2 regions of the Cytobacillus firmus genome follow, and region 2 is predicted to be linked to the other one. Evidence: a T-box and tRNA genes for the amino acid it is inferred to sense, from the RefSeq annotation. Region 2 holds a T-box; the other holds one or more tRNA genes.
The links. A T-box is a leader RNA that pairs with one kind of tRNA and senses whether it is charged. The one in region 2 lies ahead of glyQ (glycine--tRNA ligase subunit alpha), so its partner is inferred to be a tRNA-Gly.
Positions count from the first base shown of each region.

Region 1: it encodes a tRNA-Gly, which carries the amino acid that the T-box ahead of glyQ (glycine--tRNA ligase subunit alpha) is inferred to sense. The anticodon was not compared.

Region 1 is NZ_CP098323.1:1,138,862-1,149,640, reverse strand. It holds gene yhbH (sporulation protein YhbH) at 1-355, opposite strand, end outside; gene NAF01_RS06070 (hypothetical protein) at 637-822, opposite strand; gene NAF01_RS06065 (hypothetical protein) at 940-1,080, shown strand; gene NAF01_RS06060 (PrkA family serine protein kinase) at 1,175-3,070, opposite strand; gene nfsA (oxygen-insensitive NADPH nitroreductase) at 3,466-4,215, opposite strand; gene trmL (tRNA (uridine(34)/cytosine(34)/5-carboxymethylaminomethyluridine(34)-2'-O)-methyltransferase TrmL) at 4,315-4,788, opposite strand; gene NAF01_RS06045 (amidase domain-containing protein) at 4,851-5,729, opposite strand; gene queG (tRNA epoxyqueuosine(34) reductase QueG) at 5,881-7,014, opposite strand; gene NAF01_RS06035 (B3/B4 domain-containing protein) at 7,276-7,944, shown strand; tRNA gene NAF01_RS06030 (tRNA-Gly) at 8,068-8,141, opposite strand; gene NAF01_RS06025 (sugar phosphate isomerase/epimerase family protein) at 8,448-9,416, opposite strand; gene NAF01_RS06020 (Gfo/Idh/MocA family protein) at 9,438-10,463, opposite strand; gene NAF01_RS06015 (Gfo/Idh/MocA family protein) at 10,473-10,779, opposite strand, start outside.
Region 2 is NZ_CP098323.1:3,697,956-3,708,734, reverse strand. It holds gene yqfD (sporulation protein YqfD) at 1-189, shown strand, start outside; gene NAF01_RS18815 (PhoH family protein) at 186-1,151, shown strand; gene NAF01_RS18810 (HD family phosphohydrolase) at 1,376-3,568, shown strand; gene ybeY (rRNA maturation RNase YbeY) at 3,565-4,035, shown strand; gene NAF01_RS18800 (diacylglycerol kinase family protein) at 4,013-4,405, shown strand; gene NAF01_RS18795 (cytidine deaminase) at 4,753-5,196, shown strand; gene era (GTPase Era) at 5,189-6,103, shown strand; gene NAF01_RS18785 (YqzL family protein) at 6,261-6,404, shown strand; gene recO (DNA repair protein RecO) at 6,435-7,187, shown strand; T-box leader at 7,259-7,443, shown strand; gene glyQ (glycine--tRNA ligase subunit alpha) at 7,564-8,454, shown strand; gene glyS (glycine--tRNA ligase subunit beta) at 8,447-10,519, shown strand; gene NAF01_RS18765 (transcriptional regulator CcpN) at 10,775-10,779, shown strand, end outside.

The sequences.
Region 1 (10,779 bases), 2.4 Mb from region 2:
AATCCTCGCCTGCCTGGTCGCCTGCTCCTTGCCCCTTTCCGGGTCCTTTCTTGCTGCCGGATCCGTCACGGGCCACTACATCTCCAATCTGGCTATCTCCATCGCCTTGGCCGACATGTTTGTTTTTATCATAGTTATAACGGATTTTGTATTCATCCAATGAGCGAATCGGAATCTTTACCACTTCCCGCCCATTCGACATTACAATGTTTTCTTCCGTTATTAAATCAGGCAAATTGTTGCGGATTGCTTCCTGGACTTTATCCTGATGACGCTGCTGGTCATCATAGCCTTTGCGATGGAGGGACCAATCTTCTTGGGAAATCACAAACTGATGGTTATTGACATTCGTCATGTTAACCCCTCCTTTTAAATTAAATTTCACACATTACAGCTTTCCAACATACAATATCGCGAGTGTCAAAAAAGATGAAACATCCCCATTTCAGCAGTCTGCCTTCATTTCATAGATTCATTTCCCGGCAGTGATTTTGATATTCATGCACCAATACAAAGAAATGTTTATTACTCTATCATATGCGGGAAGGCAAAATAATTTACAAATAATTTTGACAATAAGACATTCGAAGCATCTTTTGGACAAGCCCATTTTTTATACAAAATAAACCTCCGCGGTTAGCGAAGGTTCTTGTCTTTGTTTTTATTCTGAATAGGATCCGGATATTTATCGTAATCCTCTTTTAATTCTTTATTGGTCCGGAGATTTTCCATCTGCTTGCCCAGGTTTTCCATTTCCTCAATATTTTCTGCCATTGAGCTGTTTCTCGGTGTATAATCCTTATCTAATTCTTTCTTTTTCATGAATATCACCTCTGCTGTATATATACCCCTAAACGGGCTAATCTAAACTTTTATACTGATTCTGCAGGCATAATTATGGCCAAGTGTAAATAGGATTATACAAAAGGGGGGGATTTTATGAGTGAAATCCTTTGCTGCAGCTGGTGCGGTGAATTATCGATATTTGAGCGGACCGTTTACCTTGAAAATAAGCCAATCTGTCCGGAATGCCAGAAAAAAAAGAAAGAACCCGCATTAAAAATCGACAAAAATAGATGAAGAGGCTTTTCGAAGCCTCTTTTTTTATATGTATTAAATCTATTAATTACATACTAAAAAATAAGCCTGGCAGCAATACTGCCAGGCCCTCCATTTATCGATTCAGCAAGCTTCCCACATAGCGGAGCAGTTCGTTTGCTGATGTGGAGTTATATCCATGTTCGTCGATCAGACGTGCTACTACCTCATTCACCTTCTTCAGCTGCTGCTCATCCGGCGTTTTTGAAGATGTTGTGATTTTCACGACATCCTTCAGGTCGGCAAAGAGTTTCTTCTGAATGGCTTCGCGCAGACGGTCATGCGAATTATAATCAAAGCGCTTGCCTTTCCTGGCATAAGCGGAGATGCGGATGAGGATTTCCTCCCTGAATGCTTTCTTCGCATTTTCGGAGATGCCGATCTGCTCTTCGATTGAGCGCATCAGCTTTTCATCCGGACTGATTTCCTCACCGGTTAATGGGTCGCGCAGTTTCGCTTTATTGCAGTATGCTTCAACATTATCAAGATAGTTTTCCATAAGCGTTTTCGCAGATTCTTCATAGGAGTAAACAAATGCCTTTTGGACTTCTTTCTTAGCGATATCATCATACTCTTTGCGGGCCAGAGAAATAAAGTTCAGATATCTTTCCTTAAGCTCTGGAGTAATGGATGGATGCTGATCCAATCCTTCTTTTAGCGATCGCAATACATCCAGCGCATTGATGCTTGTGATATTTTTGCGGATGATTGTCGAAGAGATCCTGTTGATGACATAACGCGGGTCAATGCCGCTCATGCCCTCATCTGCATGCTCTTTTTTCAATTCTTCCACATCTGCTCTATTATAGCCTTCAACACTCTCTCCATCATACAAACGCATTTTCTTAACTAAATCAATATCGCCTTTTTTCGGATCCTTCATGCGGGTTAAAATCGTAAACATCGCTGCCACTCTTAAAGTATGCGGTGCAATGTGCACATTGGAAACATCGCTTTCACGGATCATTTTATCGTAAATCTTCTCTTCCTCTGAAACCTTTAAATTATATGGGATTGGCATAACGATTATCCTGGAATGCAAAGCTTCATTCTTTTTATTGGAAATGAATGAACGATACTCTGTTTCATTCGTGTGAGCGACAATTAGCTCATCTGCCGAAATCAGGGCAAAGCGTCCGGCTTTAAAGTTGCCTTCCTGAGTCAGGGATAATAAATGCCATAAAAACTTCTCGTCACACTTCAGCATTTCCTGGAATTCCATCATACCGCGGTTTGCTTTATTCAGTTCCCCGTCGAAACGGTAGGCACGAGGATCGGATTCTGAACCATATTCAGCAATAGTTGAAAAGTCAATGCTTCCAGTCAGATCAGCAATATCCTGGGATTTCGGATCTGAAGGGCTGAAAGTTCCAATCCCCACCCTGCGGTCTTCGGAGAAAATGATTCGTTCAATTAAAACATCTTCTATGCGGCCGCCATACTCCTGTTCGAGACGCATACTATTCAATGGCGATAGGTTTCCTTCAATTCTTATTCCATACTCATCATAAAAATCCTTGCGGAGGTGATGCGGAATTAAATGAAGCGGATCTTCATGCATTGGGCAGCCCTTAATAGCATAGACCGCGCCCCTTTCAGCGTGGGAATATTGCTCCAAACCTCTCTTTAGCATTGTCACTAAAGTTGATTTACCGCCGCTGACAGGACCCATTAATAAAAGGATCCTTTTACGGACATCAAGGCGTTTGGCAGCAGGGTGAAAATACTCTTCTACCAGCCTTTCCAATGCTTCTTCTAATCCAAAGAGCTGATTGCTGAAAAATTGGTATCGTTTTTGCCCTTTCACTTCTTCGACACCGGCATCCTTAATCATATTATATACCCGCGAATGTGCTGACTGGGCAACCCATGGCTTCTCTTTGACAATTTCTAAATACTCTCCAAAAGTCCCTTCCCATTTAAGCTTTTCTTCCTCGTGTCTGTACATCTCAATTTTTTTTAGAATATCCATAAGGACCTCCCCCTGTCGCATTATCAGAGACGATTAATATACTCTATGCGCACCGGCAATCGAACATGCGTAAACTATTAAGAGTTTGGTTTGTACTTTTTACGGGGATTAATTATTAGGAATACTTTGCTGCAGGAATCTTACTGTAAAAAAAACTCCATACTTTTCATTCACAGTTATTCATTTTTGGGCTATAATAAGCTTATATTTACATGCTTGCCTATTGAGATACCGCTAAAGGAGGATTACATATACATGGGTACAATTATTATTATCGGTGTAATGGTTGCTTTCCTTGCTGCTATTTTCACTGCCGGCTATGATGACAAGCCAGGCGTAAGCAAAAAATAAGCTGCTGATCTATTCAGCAGCTTTTTTCTTATTTCAATATTCTCCTAGCTTAAATCCATCTTGTTTTTCTGAACAAAATCCTTCATATACATGCGTGTCTGCTTTTCGAGCATGTCGGCAATTTGACTGGTCCAAGTGTCCTTCCGCTTGCCGCCTGTACGCTCATCATAATACTCGGAAATGATTTTATTATACACTTCCAGCTCTTGGCGGTATGCTGTTTCATCCTGATTATACTCATTTTCATGATAAATGTGCTGAAAAGGGAGCCGAGGTTTTTTGTCGTTCTTTTTGGAAGGGTAGCCAACAGCCAGTCCAAACAAAGGAATCACACGATCTGGTGTTTTTAATAGCTCAGCCACTCCCTCCAGATTATTTCTTATTCCGCCAATATAGCAGAGTCCAAGTCCCAGCGATTCTGCAGCAATGGCAGCATTCTGCGCAGCCAAAGCAGCATCAATGACAGCCACCATAAACTTCTCTGTGCTTTCGATTGATGGGATTACATTTTTATTTTCCATTTGTCCGATGACTTCATGACGATGCAGATCAGCACAAAACACGAAAAAATGGCCATTTTCAGCTACATAATTCTGATTGCCTGCCATTTCAGCAAGTTTCGCTTTCTTTTCTTTATCTGTCACTCCGATTATTGAATAGGCCTGAACAAAACTTGAAGTGGAAGCAGCTTGAGCAGATAGTACAATTGTTTCAATCTGCTCTTTAGACAGAGGCCTGTCCTCAAAATTCCGGACGGAACGATGGTCCATCAGCAAGTTGGTAACTTCATTCATCACATCTCATCCTTTCCATATGTACTTTTTCATTTTACCCAGAGAAGAAAGTTTTCTCCAAAGAAAAAGGCCTGATAATCTTTCAGGCCCTGTGTTTTCCTATGATAAATGTAAGTATTCCTGCTGGCGCAGTGCTTCATAGACAAGAATGGCAGCTGTGTTGGATAAGTTAAGCGAACGGATATTATTGTTGATTGGTACCTTTAACAAGCGCTCTTTGTTTCTTTCAATAACATCATTGGGAAGACCGGTCGTTTCCTTGCCGAAAATAAAATAATAATCCTTCTCGACTTTGCTATAGTCAAAAGTGGAATATGGCTTGGTGCCATCCTTCATTAAATAGAAGTATTCACCTTGTTCAGTGCTTTTAAAGAAATCATCCAATGAATCATGATAAACAATTTTTACAAATTGCCAGTAATCCAGGCCAGCCCGCTTCAGCATTTTATCATCTGTTGAAAAGCCGAGCGGCCGGATCAGATGCAATGTCGTATCAGTAGCCGCGCAGGTACGGGCTATATTGCCTGTGTTGGCCGGAATTTCCGGCTGGTATAATACTACATGCAATCCCACTTTTTTCACCTCTAAATTAAATCTGCATGTGTTATTATATCACGTTGAAATCACCATACAAATTACTGATCATCGGTAATTGTCAAAAATTTATATTTAATATTTGGTGTATAAGCTGTTGAATCTTCGTAAGCCCAATAGCGCATTCGGCTGTTATAGGTGTGGGCATTGACGAGGGGCATTCCTGATGCATCTTTGCCCGTCACGATTGTTGTATGGTCAAAGCGCCCGTCTCCCTGAAAATCGTAGCAAATAACATCTCCTATTAAGAGCTGATCCGCACTGGAGACTTCCTCGGCCCTCAACCCTGAATTTGAACTGGGCAAATACCACCGCATTGAATTCGCTACTGTCCAGCTGTAGCTCCAATTCCCGCTTCTCATCCACCAGCCTTTACCGCGGTTGGGGTATCCCCTCATTGGGCCGCCGCCTGCATGAAGGCACTGGGAAATATAATTGGTGCAATCCACATCAAATTTCTTATAGGCCGGATTATAAGTGTTCCACCATTTTTCTGCATACTGTACAGCCTTCATGCGGTCATATTCATACTCATACCTTTCTTCTTCTTCAAATACCCGGTCTGAAGATACTTCTTCTTTTTTACTATCTTTAAAAGGATTTTTCTCCCGGTCTTCAACAAATACTCCTTTATAGAAGTCGGCTATCCGCTCTTCAATCTCTTCTTCCAAATAAAATATGCCTTTTTGTTTAATTAGATATTTGAAGTGAACTCTATATTCGACCGGAGTCACATCTTCCTTCTCCTTGCCGACCCTGATCACATTTCCGGTTGCCTGTGCTTTCACAATCTCACCGGAGCGGCCGGAAAGAGATTCTTTCTTTTTCTCAATCTTAGGGCATGTATGAATTGAACTTCTTGAATGGGAAACGCACTGCTGCACTCTTTTCTTTAACAGCTCATGAAGCTGGTCCCTCACGCACCTCACTCCTCTCCTATTCAATACATATGAGAGGAAGCAAAGGACTTTGCTTAATTTTTCGCGCAATCCTGCAGTAAATCAGCCGGGCTGACCAGTTTCTGCGGTCATACAGAAAAAAAGCTATAAAAAAAGGGGGGATTTCTCCCCCTCATTGTTCAAAAAAACTCAAACCTTTTTCTATTTCAGCAATGACTTCTCCGTCTTTCTCCTGCTGCAATGCCTGTTTTAGTGCAGGGAGTGATTTTTCCCCGCCTATTTTCCCGAGCGCCCATGCGGCCGTTCCCCGTATTACCGGCCTCGGATCCTCTTTCATAACTTTAATTAGGTCTTCTGCCGCTGTCTCATCTTTGTAGTGAGCCAGGGCGATGATGGCATTTCGCTGGATCGGCTTTTTCCCTCTCCAGGAACCTGAGACCGGGCCATATTTTTCTTTGAATTCACGGTTGCTGATAAAAAGAAGCGGCCTTAAAAGCGGCTTTGCCACTTCCGGATCCGGCTCCATTTCATCATGCAGATGAAAATCCTTGCCTTTATTTTCAGGACATACAGTTTGACAGGTGTCGCAGCCATAAAGCCTGTTCCCCAGTTTTTCTCTATACGGCTCTGCGAGAAAACCCTTTGTCTGTGTCAAAAAGGCAATGCATTTCTGTGCATCAAGCTGACCTCCCTGAATTAAAGCTCCTGTCGGGCAGACCTCAACACATTTATTGCAGCTTCCGCATTTGTCTTCCATTGGCTTATCAGGCTCAAAAGGCAGATTTGTTATCATTTCTCCAAGATAAACATACGATCCGAATTCCGGTGTGATGATGGAACAGTTTTTTCCGCTCCAGCCGATTCCGGCACGCTGGGCAACGGCCCGATCTACCAGCTCACCTGTATCCACCATGGATTTGCATATCGCCTCAGGAATTCTTGACTGAATGAATTCCTCAAGCTTCTGAAGACGTTCCCTCAGGATATGATGATAATCCTTCCCCCATGAAGCCCGGCAGAAAATCCCCCTTCTTTCACCTCTTTTGCTGACAACCCTTACCTTCATTTTGGAAGGATAAGCAACCGCAATGGAAATAATAGACCGGGGCTTGTCCATTAGCAGGCCGGGATTCACCCTCTTCTCAATATCAGGCTCTTCAAAGCCTGACTGATATTGAAGCTCCTGCTGGCGAATCAGCCTATTTTTCATTTCATCAAATGTGCCCGCTGTCGTAAAACCGATTTTATCAATGCCAATTGTTTTGCTGTATTCAATCACTTCCTGCTTGAATTGTGCAAAGTCCATTGTATGACCTCCTTTCGCGGAGAATTTAATTTATCGCAGTCTAACGGGCAGTAAGACCCCCACTTCAAGACTCAGAGGAATCAAAGGAGGATAAGCGGGGGTCAAACTGCCCGTAAAGGCCCGATTGGTTCAACTAACAATCAGTTGGGGATAAGGAAAACCCCCACTGATTGAAGTTTCACTTTATATGAAAGTCTTTAATTTATTGAATCACCGCTTATTATGATAAACTATTTTAAAGTAATTTTGGAGGTGGAAAGCTTGGAAATTATGATAGCTCCAGAGCTGTGCAAATTATTGCCCCATTTTAAAGTCGGATTTATTACATATAAAAATATCGAAGTCGGACAATCTCCTCAAATGGTAAAGGGCAGACTCCAATTATTTCAGGAATCTATTTATTTTGACTTAGAGGACAAGAGTGTTACAGAATTTGAAGGGATCAAAGAATGGCGGCAGATCTTCAAAACGGCAGGCAAGGATCCAAACCGCTACCGCCATTCTGCAGAAGCACTTTACAGAAGAATTAAAAAACAAAATTATCTGCAGCCGGTCAACAGCTCCATCGATATTAACAATTTCTTTTCCCTGGAATACCAAATACCGATCGGCGTATATGATGCCGATAAGCTTTCAGGCCATCTGACTATCAGGTTAGGCAAAGAAGGCGAAGAATATAACGGCTTAAACGGAAGGCCCAATTCGCTTGCCAATTTAATAATCAGTGAAGATGCGGAAGGGCCATTTGGCAGTCCGTTTGTGGACTCTGAAAGGACAGCTGTCACCGAACAGACTAACAATGCCGTTCAAATTGTTTATTTGCGCCCCTCTCTGGAAACGGATAATGCTGAAAAAATGACAGAATCATTAATGAACATGTACACTCAAGTGCATGGCGGAGAAGGAATCTTTAAGGTCATTGAATGTTAGTCACTTCTATAGAAATCGAGTGGAATCTGCGGATGCCGCCCGATTTTTTTATTTAATAGCCAAAGAACATGAAAAAACGCAATACCTCGTTCTTTTTGAACGAAACACTGCGTTGGCTATGTATGGAGCGGGTGAAGGGAATCGAACCCTCATCATCAGCTTGGAAGGCTGAGGTTTTACCACTAAACTACACCCGCGTTTATATGAAGTTGCAGATTACTGATTTCGTTCCCGTTCTTGCATGCCTCTTCCTCTGAAAGATTATTCAAGGAAGCCCATGCGTCGAGGCAACTCGCTGATGATTCATGGATGTATTGCTCGTAGCTGAGGTTTTACCACTAAACTACACCCGCGTTTGTGAATGTATATTCAATCATAAATGCAAATATGAATATACATTTTGTCGAATCAACTATTTTATAGTACTAAAATCAGCGTAAATGGTCAACCCTTTTTGAGAAATTTGTCGAAAAAACAGAGAGGGGCTATTTCCCCTCCCTGTTTTATACCCACCACATTTCCGAAGGCTGCTCTTCGATTAAGATGGATTTTAGGTTCCTTACTGCTCTTGTAAATCCTTCTTCAATCGACATAAGCGGATCTTCGTGCTCGATGCTGACAACATAGTCATAACCAAATGTGCGCAAAGCGCTCATCATATCAGACCATTCCTGCAGGCTGTGTCCGCATCCGACTGACCTGAATGTCCACGCCCTGGTCTGCACATTGCCATACGGCTGCATATCCGTTAACCCGTACATATTCACATTTTCCTGGTCAATATAGGTATCTTTTGCATGAAAATGATGAATGGCATTTTCTCTTCCCAGTATCTTGATTGCTGCCACAGGGTCGATGCCCTGCCACCATAAATGGCTTGGATCCAGATTGGCCCCAATGGCGTCACATGTTTCTTCCCTTAATTTTAAAAGCGTGTAAGGAGTGTGCACTAGAAATCCTCCATGCAGTTCGAGACCAATTTTCACATTATGGTCTTTGGCAAATTGTCCTGCTTTCTTCCAGTAAGGAATGAGCTTCTCCTCCCATTGCCATTTCAGCACTTCTCCATACTCATTCGGCCACGGTGCGACCGGCCAATTCGGATGCTTTGCTCCATCCCCGTCACCTGCAGTGCCGGAAAAACAGTTAACAACCGGAACATTCATTAAGCTGGCTAACTTAATCGTGTCGCATAATACACGGTCTGACTCCTTTGCAAATGCTTTATCAGGTGAGATCGGATTGCCATGACAGCTGAATGCGCTGATTTCTAGCCCCCTCGACAAAACCTTGTTAAGGTAATCATCCCGGAGTTCATTGCTTTCCAAAAGCTCCTGCAGGCTGCAGTGAGCGTTACCGGGATAGGCTCCCGTTCCGATTTCAACAGCCTTAAGTCCTGCAGCTTTCACATGATCGAGCATATCTTCAAAATTTTTCTCAGCAAATAATACGGTAAATACGCCGAGCTTCACAAAATCCCCTCCTGGCTTCTCTTAAATTTCTCGATTGCTGCTACTGTAAATCGCATCAATAATCCTGGTTGTCTGCAGTGCTTCTTCTGCTTTAACCATAAATTCTTCGCTGCCCAAACAGCTGTTAATAAAGTTCCGTGCCTGCTTTAAAGCATAGTCATCTTCTCCCGGGAGCCATTCAGAACGTGTATTCAGGAGCATTCCATGTTTGGATTGATTTAAACTGAAGGGAAATAAATCAATTCCTCCATACTGCCCTGAAAGACTGAGGCTTTCATCATCCTGTTCAATATTGGCAGACCAGGAAGTCTCAAAAAGAAGGGAAGCGCCATTCGCAAATTTTATGTAAGCTGTCACATGATCATCTACTTCAAAGGATTGATGGTCAAAACTGCCCCATAGATTCACCTGATCAGGCATTTTGCTTAATGTATTGTAAGCTGTACCGGATACCTCCGTTTCAGCCGGGTTTCCCAAAAGCCAAAGCGAGAGGTCAAGCAAATGGCAGCCATAATCAATCAAGCTTCCTCCGCCCTGGAGTTCCTTATTGATAAAAACACCCCAGCCCGGCACCTTTCTTCTTCTCATCGCTCTTGCCCGGGCTGCAAACGGAGTGCCAATTTCATTTTCTGAAATGAGTTTTTTGGCAGCCTGTGCCTCTTTCATAAACCGGTAGTGATAAGCAATGGCCAATACCTTCCCGGACCTGTCTCTTGCCTCAATCATTTTCCTGCATTCTTCCGCCGTCATGGCCATCGGCTTCTCACACAAAACATGCAGCCCGGCCTCCAGCGCAGCAGCAGTAATTTCAGCATGAAACTTATTCGGTGTACAAATAACCACGGCATCTGTTTCATTGAATACTTCTTTATAATCTGTAAAAGCGCTGCTGATTCCAAACTTCTTTGCAGCCAGCTGTGCAGTATCCTCATTCACATCGCAGATAGCTGTTATGGAAGCACTTTCCGATAATTTCATTAAAACGGGAATATGCCGGGATTGGGCAATTCCGCCAGCACCGATAATTCCGATCCGAAGTTTTTTCATGGATGCACCTCAATTAATTCTTACAATCTGCTTTGTTTCGCTGGACTCCAGGGCAGCAAGAATCACTTGGAGCGACTTCATTCCCTCGGAACCGGAGATGGCAGGCTCCTGTTCATTTAAAATACTTTCAATGAAGTGGTCAATGACCCCTGAACTCTTTTGCCCGCCTTCTTCATTTGTCTGGATTCCGCCGAGCTCGTACTTCACTGTTTCACCGTTTGCATACTGAACAATGAGAGAGTTCACCGGATCATCCTCGAGTCTCAAAATAGCTTTTTCACCATAAATAATTGTAGAATTGTCTTCTTTAGATACG
Region 2 (10,779 bases):
GCTTTTGAAGCTGCGAAAGATTTGGCAAGAAAAAAAATAAAAAGCAGCTTAGATGAAAATGCTAAAGTTAAGGGAGAAAAAGTTTTGCACCAATCAATTGACAATGGTAAAGTAACTATAGCAATACATTTCCAAATTATTGAGAATATTGCAGAAGGACAACCAATTATTCAAGGAGATTCGGAATGACAGAAGACTTGAAAACAATGAACCTGCAACTTGAAGATCCTAATGAAGCCATTGCATTATTAGGCAATTCAGATGCAAACCTAAAAATTATTGAGCAAGAACTGAATGTCTCCATCGTAACCAGGGGAGAATCCGTTTATGTGTCTGGTGAAATGGAGAAGGTAGAATTGGCTGGAAAGGTTCTGGATAAACTGCTTTATGTAATCCGGAAAGGAATAAATATAAGCCAGAGAGATGTTATGTATGCTCTTCAAATGGCAAACAAGGGAACACTGGAGTATTTCAGCGATTTATACGAAGAAGAAATCACCAAAAATGCAAAAGGAAAGTCTATTCGTGTTAAGACATTAGGACAGCGGCAATACATTCATGCAATCCGCCAAAATGACCTGGTTTTTGGCATAGGGCCAGCAGGAACAGGAAAAACGTATTTGGCAGTTGTCATGGCTGTCAATGCTTTGAAAAATGGGAATGTGAAAAGAATCATTCTTACCCGCCCTGCAGTCGAAGCAGGGGAAAGCCTTGGCTTTCTGCCAGGAGATCTGAAGGAAAAAGTAGATCCTTACTTACGGCCTTTGTATGATGCTTTGCATGATATATTAGGTGCAGAGCATACGCAAAGAATGATTGAAAGAGGCACGATTGAAATTGCACCGCTGGCTTATATGCGCGGAAGAACTTTAGATGATGCCTTTGTCATACTGGATGAAGCGCAAAATACAACTCAGGCACAAATGAAGATGTTTCTAACCAGGCTGGGCTTTGGTTCAAAAATGATTATTACCGGAGACAGAACACAGGTTGACCTTCCAAAAGGTGTAAAATCAGGCCTGATTGCAGCAGAAGACACACTTAAGGGTGTAAGCGGACTATCATTCGTTCACTTGGAACAAAGTGATGTTGTGCGGCATCCGCTTGTGGCCAGGATTATTCAGGCATACCAAAAAGAAGATAGCCAATGAACCTTTAAGCCGCCGTTTTGGCGGTTTTTTCTTTAGCTGATAAAATCGGCAGGTAATTACCATGGAATTATTTGCTATTAATGAAATGTTTAGGTAACCTGTTGTTAGATAGGTCTTTTTCATTGGTGAAAACCAACAGAAAAACTGTTATGATCTTACATAATTAATAATTAAAACATTTAAGAATATTGGAAGTTTTTTTACCCAGGACAGGAGGGGTAAATGTGCCAAATCTTCAGCAAAGTATGACTACAATCAAAAATTTACTTAATATGACCTTTTTTCGTGTTCTCTTATTTTTTCTTTTGGGAGTTGCTATGTATTTTTCCATGTATAGCAATGTGAAACCTGAAAAGCTGGATTTAAGTCTGTTCTCTGTAGCTGAACAGACAATAAGGTCACCCATAACAATAGAGGATAAAGCAAGCACAGAAAGAAAGAGAAAAGAAGCTGAAAATAATGTTAAGGATATTTACGTTGTAAAAAAAGAGATTGCCCAAAACAGAGTTGACCTGGTTACCTCCATTTTCGGGTCAGTTTCGGAAGTGAATGAAGAAGTAAAAGAAGAGATGGAAGAGAAAAAGAAGGCTGCTGCAAATGAGTCAGACAAAGATGTAGTGGAACCGGACCCTTCCGCCCCTGGTCCTGAAGAGAAATTGTCCATGGTTAAAGAAAAACTCACTGATGACGTAACACGTGAAGTATCGGATGGCGTCTTCCTTGCCTTGCTGCAGGCCAAGGAGGGTGAACTGAGCATTGCGAAAGACCTTACTGTTACTGCCATCAATAAAATCATGAATAATGAAATTCCGGCCGAACAGGTGGAGAACGCTAAGAAGCGCGTTGAAGAAGAACTAAAGTTCACCAGCTTAAATTCAGAAATAAAAAAAGCCGCAATAGAGCTGGGGCGCTATGCAATATATCAAAATCAATTTTATGATCCTGCTGCCACAGAAGAATTGCGGCAGCAGACCATTGAGAGTGTCGAGCCAGTAAAAATCCTTCAGGGACAGATCATTGTTGAAGAAAATCAGCTGATCAGCAGGGACATATACCGACAGCTTGAACTTGTAGGGCTTCTGGACAGTGTTAATTCGATTCAGCCTTTTATCGGCTTATCTCTAATCATTGTCATTGTTTTATCAGCCCTATATTATTATTTCCACGAACTGAATGTACAGAGAGAATTAAAGCAAAGCTATTTATTGCTGTTCAGCCTTGTCTTTATCTTATCGATATTGCTTATGAAGGTCATAAGCCTTTTCCAATACGCTGATTACTCAGAGATAGGGTATATATATCCTGCAGCAATGGGAGCTATGCTGATTAAGATACTGATTGATGAAAAGCTTGCAATGTACTACACAATTATTATGGCTATCAGCGGAAGCATCATTTTTAATGAAGGTGTTACAGGGACATTCCAGCTGACATCAGCCATTTACATCCTTTGCAGCGGATTGGCGGCCATATTGTTTTTAAGTAAGCAGAATCGCCGCTCCAAAATATTGCAGGCTGGTTTATTTGTATCTGCGGTAAACATCCTTGTTATCTTTTCAATGCTTTTCTTAAGAAATGGCCACTATGAGACGATTGAATATGGATTTTACTTTGTAATCGCTCTGATTTCAGGAATCTCATCTGCAGTCCTGGCCATTGGCCTGCTGCCATATTTTGAGGCGGGATTTGGAATCTTGTCTACTATGAGGCTGATTGAGCTATCCAATCCTAATCATCCGCTGCTGAGAAAGATACTAACTGAATCTCCCGGAACCTACCATCATAGTGTAATGGTTGCAAATCTCTCCGAGTCAGCTTGTGAAGCTATTGGGGCAAATGGACTTTTAGCAAGGGTGGGCTGCTACTATCACGATATCGGCAAGACGAAACGGCCGCAGTTTTTTATCGAAAATCAGGTGAATATAGAAAATCCGCATGATCGGCTTCCTCCCCAGACCAGTAAGAATATTATTATCGCCCATGCCGCAGATGGTGCTGAAATGCTGAGAAAGCATAAGATGCCTAAGGAGATAGTGGATATTGCCGAACAGCATCATGGAACAACATTGCTGAAATATTTTTACTACAAAGCAAAACAGAATGGTCTCGAGGTAAAAGAAGAGGACTACCGCTATCCTGGACCTAAACCGCAATCAAAAGAGTCGGCAGTCATTGGCATTGCGGATAGCGTAGAAGCTGCAGTCCGTTCGATGGCACATCCTACAACAGAGCAAATAGAGGATTTAGTCAAAAAGATAATCGCAGACAGGCTTCAGGATGGACAGCTGAATGAATGTGATTTAACCTTAAAAGAACTGGAAACTGTTTCACACTCGTTCTGTGAAACGTTAAACGGAATTTTCCATTCACGTATTGAGTATCCTGAAATGACAAAACAGAAGGTGAAACAGGCATGAATTTAAACATTGATTTTTTAGACGAAACGACTGAGCTCCAGGAAAATGATATAGCCAAAATCAAAGAGTTAATTAACTTTGCGGCTTCAAAAGAATCTGTGGAGCCTGAAAGCGAAGTATCCATTACTTTTGTGACCAATGAGCGCATCCGCGAAATCAACAGGGAGTACCGGGATAAAGATCGGCCGACAGATGTTATTTCTTTCGCGATGGAAGAGCTGGGTGAAGGTGAAGTTGAACTGATTGGTGCTGATATGCCGCGAATCCTGGGGGATATCATTATCTCCACTGCTAAGGCGAAGGAGCAGGCGGAGGAGTATGGACATTCTTTTATTAGGGAGCTTGGCTTTTTGGCGGTCCATGGCTTCCTGCATCTTCTTGGCTATGATCATGAAAATCCGGAAGATGAGAAAAAAATGTTTTCCCGCCAGAAGGATATACTTGATGAATTCGGGCTCACAAGATAAAAAAGTCCGAAAACACAATGTCCTCAAATCCTTTGTGTTTGCTTTTTCCGGAATTAGAATGGCGTTAGTGAATGAAAGGAATCTGCAGATACATTTGGCAGTATCCCTGGCTGTCATGTTCTCTGGAATATATTTTGGCATTACCAGGCTTGAATGGATGATCATTCTGCTGGCCATCGGGGGAATGTTCTCACTTGAATTGCTGAATACAGCCATTGAAAGGGCTGTGGATCTGTCAACAGAAGATTACCATCCCCTTGCCAAACAGGCGAAGGATATAGCCGCTGGAGCGGTGCTGGTGTTTGCCATTATAAGTGTAATAATAGGCGGAGTAATATTCCTCCCTAAAATCCTGAAATTTTTGCAGTAAAGTGAAGCTGTCCGAATGGGCAGCTTTGCTTTTTTGCTTTTTCTATATTAATAATTATGGCTGACCGTAATCTGCTTTGAATTATCGGGCCTGAGTTTGAAAACGTTCACTGAATCAGCTAAAATGACAGAACAGCATTAAATTTCACAGGCCGGGGAGATTTTGAGGGATGCCACTTAGATATCAATGGCCAGATAAAATTTAAACAGCCTGCATATTTTTAGAAAATTCAATTTTTTTATTACGTTTTTGCTACAAACGATGAAAATCAAAGTAAAATGTTGTAAAATAAGAGAGAAGCGGCTGCTTTTCACAGAAAGAAGCTTTGCGAGCCCCAAGGCCCATGATTGCATCGGGAGCAGTTCCGTTTTACAGGAAAGGAAGAAATATTTGTGAATAACGATCAACTAATACAGGAAGCAAAGATTGCAAGAGATAGAGCATATGTGCCATATTCAAAATTCAAAGTGGGAGCGGCGCTATTAAGCAGTGACGGTCAGGTTTTTCACGGCTGCAACATAGAAAATGCAGCGTACAGCATGTGTAATTGCGCTGAAAGGACTGCTCTCTTCAAAGCATATTCTGATGGCGTAAAAAGCTTTTCAGCCATTGCTGTTGTTGCGGACACAGACCGTCCTGTCCCCCCATGCGGTGCATGCAGACAGGTAATATCCGAATTATGTCCGCCTGAAATGAAAGTTGTTTTAACCAACTTAAAAGGGGATATTAAAGAATTAACAGTTGAAGAATTACTGCCAGGAGCATTTTCACCGGAGGACTTACATGAATAATACACAACAAGGACACAAATCAGGCTTTATTTCCATAATCGGCAGACCAAACGTAGGAAAGTCAACATTCTTAAATCGCGTAATTGGGCAGAAAATTGCCATTATGAGTGATAAGCCGCAAACGACGCGCAATAAAGTTCAGGGTGTCCTGACAACCAATGACGCACAATTTATTTTTATTGATACGCCAGGAATCCATAAGCCAAAGCATAAACTGGGAGACTTTATGATGAAAGTTGCCCAAAACACACTGAAAGAAGTGGATGTCATCCTGTTTATGGTAAATGCCCAGGAAGGCTTTGGACGCGGTGAAGAATTCATACTTGAGAAATTTCAGTCAGTCCGTACGCCAATTTTCCTTGTGATCAATAAGATTGACCAGGTGCATCCAGATGAACTTTTTAAAATTATTGAGTCTTACAAGGAAAAGTACGATTTCAGTGAAATTATCCCCATTTCTGCTTTGGAAGGCAATAATGTAGAGACGCTCTTAGAACAGATTAAAAAATATATTCCGGAAGGGCCGCAGTTTTATCCTGCTGATCAGGTAACAGATCACCCTGAGAGATTTATCGTTTCTGAACTGATCAGGGAAAAAGCGCTGCATCTAACAAGAGAGGAAATACCGCACTCGCTTGCTGTAACTATTGATAAAATGGAGCGCCGCGAAGATAAAGATGTCGTTCATGTCATGGCTACGATCATTGTGGAACGTGACTCCCAGAAAGGCATTGTCATTGGAAAGCAAGGAAAAATGCTCAAGGAAATCGGAAAAAGAGCAAGGGTGGATATTGAAAATCTTCTTGGATCACAGGTTTTTCTGGAGCTGTGGGTCAAAGTCCAGAAAGACTGGCGCAATAAAATGTCTCAGCTCCGCGATTTTGGCTTCCGTGAAGATGAGTACTGAACCAGCCCTAATTAAAGTATTATCCATTTCTGGTTTATATGCATACAGGTGATTGACAATATTTTCGTCTCATGATTTTACAAAGACAGGCTATGATATAGATAAATGTATTGGGATAAAGAATTGCTAGTTGAATAACTGAAAGGTGGGGTTTTCGATGATGGATTTTACCTGGAGAGTGTTTTCCCAGACAGGAAACATTGACACATATCTTCTCTTCAAGGAGCTAGAAAAGGAAACTCAGGATATACCCGGCAGCAATGACGAAGAGCTAGCAGAAGCTGATTTTCCCATCTCATAGGTTTGTCGAAAGACAGGGATGGTGTCACGGTTGCTTGATAAATGTGAAGGCATTGTCATCAGGACAACTAATTATAGTGAAACAAATAAGATAGTTACTTTATATACCCGTGAATGGGGAAAAGTTGGTGTGATGGCACGAGGAGCTAAAAAACCGAACAGCAGACTTGCTGCTGTCACCCAGCTTTTTACATACGGGAATTTTTTAGTTCAGCGCGGAAGCGGTCTGGGCACCCTGCAGCAGGGTGACATGATTTCATCCATGCGATCTATTAAAGAAGATATTTTTCTTACGGCTTATGCAAGCTATATTGTCGATTTAACGGATAAAAGCAGTGAGGATAAGAAGCCCAACCCATTTTTGTTCGAATTGCTGCATCAAACGCTAAATTTAATAAACGAAGGATATGATCCGGAGATTCTCACGAACATTTATGAAATGAAAATGCTGAACGGTTTGGGTTTATATCCAGTTCTTGATCAATGTTCTGTCTGCGGGAGCACTGACGGGCATTTTGCATTTTCAATCCGGGAAAACGGCCTCATTTGTCACCGCTGTCTTGATAAGGATCCTTACCATTATAAAGTATCACAGGCGACAATTAAGCTGCTGCGCCTGTTTTATTTTTTTGACTTGTCCAGGCTCGGCAATATCTCTGTTAAACCGGAAACCAAAGCTGAATTGAAAAAGATTATCTCTGCTTATTATGAAGAGTATTCCGGCTTAAGCCTTAAGACTAAGAAGTTTTTGAATCAAATGGACAAGTTTAATGATCTGATGTAATGAGCTCGTCTTGCTTTTTATTAAAGATTGACAATCCAATGTGATTCCGCTATGATTCAAATTAATAAAATATTATTGCTGTGAAGGAGAAGAGTACTTAACTTTTTCTCATTAAAGCGAACCCGGGACAGTGGGAGCCGGGTATGGATAGTTAAGGAAGGGCGCTCTGGAGCAATTTTGTCTATTGACAACCAAAGAGGCTGCGTTCAAACTCGCAGCAAATAGGGTGGAACCGCGGGTAACTCTCGTCCCTATGCCATTTGGCATAGAGACGGGAGTTTTTTATGTTCCGCAGGAAAAGCGAGCAGCCTGGAGCGGAAATCAACGGACAACATTGAGAGACGAAATATAACTATTTATACGAAAGAGGTGTCCTATGAATATTCAAAACATGATATTAACACTTCAAAAACATTGGTCTGAACAGGGTTGTATCCTGATGCAGGCTTATGATACTGAAAAGGGCGCAGGTACTATGAGCCCATATACATTTTTACGTGCAATCGGACCAGAGCCGTGGAATGTGGCTTATGTAGAGCCTTCACGCCGTCCGGCTGATGGCCGATATGGAGAGAATCCCAACCGGCTTTATCAGCATCATCAATTTCAGGTGATCATGAAGCCATCCCCTGATAATATCCAGGAGCTGTATCTTGATTCACTTAAGGCATTGGGCATTGATCCGCTTGAACATGACATCCGGTTTGTGGAAGATAACTGGGAGAATCCTTCACTGGGCTGTGCGGGCTTAGGGTGGGAAGTGTGGCTTGATGGAATGGAAATAACACAGTTCACATACTTCCAGCAGGTAGGCGGATTAGAATGCAAGCCTGTGTCTGTTGAAATTACATATGGAATTGAAAGGCTTGCCTCTTACATTCAGGATAAGGAAAATGTCTTTGACCTTGAATGGACAGAAGGATTTACAGTTAGGGACATTTTCCTGCAGCCCGAGTTTGAGCATTCGAAATACACGTTTGAAACATCAGATCAGGAAATGCTCTTCAATTTGTTCAATATTTATGAGAAAGAAGCACATAGGCAAATGGATGAAGGGCTTGTACACCCGGCTTATGACTATGTATTGAAATGTTCCCATACTTTTAACCTGCTCGATGCCAGGGGAGCGATCTCAGTAACAGAAAGAACAGGCTATATTGCAAGGTGCCGGAATCTGGCCAGAAAAATAGCCAAGACCTTTTATGAAGAGAGAGAAAAACTTGGCTTCCCAATTCTAAAGGATAAGGAGGAAGGCTCTCATGAATAAGAAAGATCTTCTGCTGGAAATTGGACTCGAAGAAATGCCTGCCAGATTTGTCACTAATTCAATGAATCAGCTTTCAGATAAAGTGAAATCATGGCTTTTGGAAAAGAAAATATCTTTTGAAGAGATCAGCGCTTTCTCCTCTCCCCGCCGTTTGGCTGTTCTTGTAAGGGGAGTGGATACCGCCCAGGAGGACATAAATGAGGAAGCGAAAGGACCTGCGAAAAAAATCGCTTTAACAGAAGATGGAGAATGGTCAAAAGCTGCGGTTGGATTCAGCCGGGGTCAGGGAGCTTCTATTGAAGATATATTTTTTAAAGAAATTAACGGCGTTGAATACGCCCATGTCAGCAAATTCATTAAAGGTCAGGAAACAGCTGCTCTTCTGCCTGAACTTCAGCAGATTATTACCTCGCTATCATTCCCGAAGAACATGCGCTGGGCAAACCAGGATTTGCGTTTTATCAGGCCGATCAAATGGCTTATTGCATTATTCGGAAATGAAGTCATTCCTTTTTCAATCACAAATGTCCAGACCTCCAATCTTACAAGAGGTCACCGCTTTTTAGGGGAAGAGATTGAGATTAACAATCCTGCTGATTATGAAAAGGCATTGCTGGCTCAATATGTGATCACTAACCCTCAGGAAAGAAAAAGTGCCATTCTCTCTCAATTGGAAAAAATTGAGGAAGAACATGGCTGGGTTGTCCCGGTGGATGAAGATTTATTGGAAGAAGTAAATAATCTGGTTGAGTACCCGACTGCATTATATGGCAAGTTTGAAGAAGAATACCTTGAGCTTCCGGAAGAGGTGTTAATTACTTCCATGAAAGAGCATCAGCGCTATTTCCCGGTAAAGTCCAAAGATGGCACTCTTCTTCCTTACTTTGTGACAGTCCGGAATGGTTCACATGAACATTTGGAAAAAGTGGCTAAAGGAAATGAAAAGGTATTGCGGGCAAGGCTTTCTGATGCAGCTTTCTTCTACAGAGAAGACCAAAAAACGGATATCTCAGCATCGCTCGAAAAACTCAATAACATTGTGTATCACGAAGAAATTGGAACCCTTGCTGAAAAGGTAAACCGTGTCCGCCAGCTGGCAGCAAAGCTGAGTGAGATTCTTGACTTCAGTGGTGAAGCAAAAGCAGTGACAGACCGCGCTGCTGAAATCTCTAAGTTTGACCTTGTTTCACATATGGTTTACGAATTTCCTGAGCTGCAAGGGTTTATGGGAGAAAAATACGCCCTGCAAAAAGGTGAAAAGGAAGCTGTGGCGCGTGCAATTAATGAACATTACATGCCGCGCAATGCAGAGGACCAGACGCCGGAAAGTGATGCTGGTGCAGTGCTTTCCATTGCTGAGAAGCTGGATACGATTGTGTCATCCTTTGCAATTGGAATTATTCCAAGCGGTTCCCAGGATCCATATGCTTTAAGAAGACAGGCATCCGGTATCATCCAGACGTTACTGGCTAAACACTGGGATTTGAAACTCGAAGAATTGATCGCATTATCTTTAGAGACCGTGCTGAATGCGAATATAGGAAAGAAATCAAAAAATGATTTAATGCAGGAATTAGTTTCTTTCTTTAAATTAAGAATTAAATATATGCTGCAGGAAAAAGCAATACGCTATGACTTAATTGAAGCTGTATTAGGAAATGATATCGGCTCCGTGCCTTCACTTGTGAATAGGGCTCAGGTATTGGAATCCAACAAGGATGCAGATGGCTTCAAGGAAAGCATTGAAGCGCTTAGCCGGGTAATCAACATTGCTTCTAAGGCTGAAGATAAAGGGGATATTGACAGCGGCTTATTTGAAAATGATAATGAAAAAGCTCTGTTCAGTAAATATTTATCAGTAACCGAGGAGTTGAAAAAAGAGGTTAAAGAGGAAGAAGCCTTTAACTTGCTAATCAGCTTGAAACCTGAAATTGATCAGTACTTTGAGCATACTATGGTAATGGATGAGAATCAGGAAATTCGCCGCAATAGGCTGCATCAAATGGCACATTTGTCTGATGTGATAAAGAAATTTGCAAATATGAACGAAATAATTGTTAAGTAATAAGCTAAAACTTTGCGTCTTATGCTTGAATACGATTAAAATCTAAGATGAGGACAGCTGCCGTGGCTGTCAGGAAAGAGCCTGTTTATCACACTGACGGGCTCTTTCGTATTTTGGGCATATTAGGCAGCGTAAATCAAACTATAGATGAAACACATCTTTTCATTTATGACAAATAGTATATAATAATTATATAAAAGTATAACCTTATTATAGTGGGAAATGAGTGCCAAAAGCATCTCCTTTTCAGATTAGGTGGT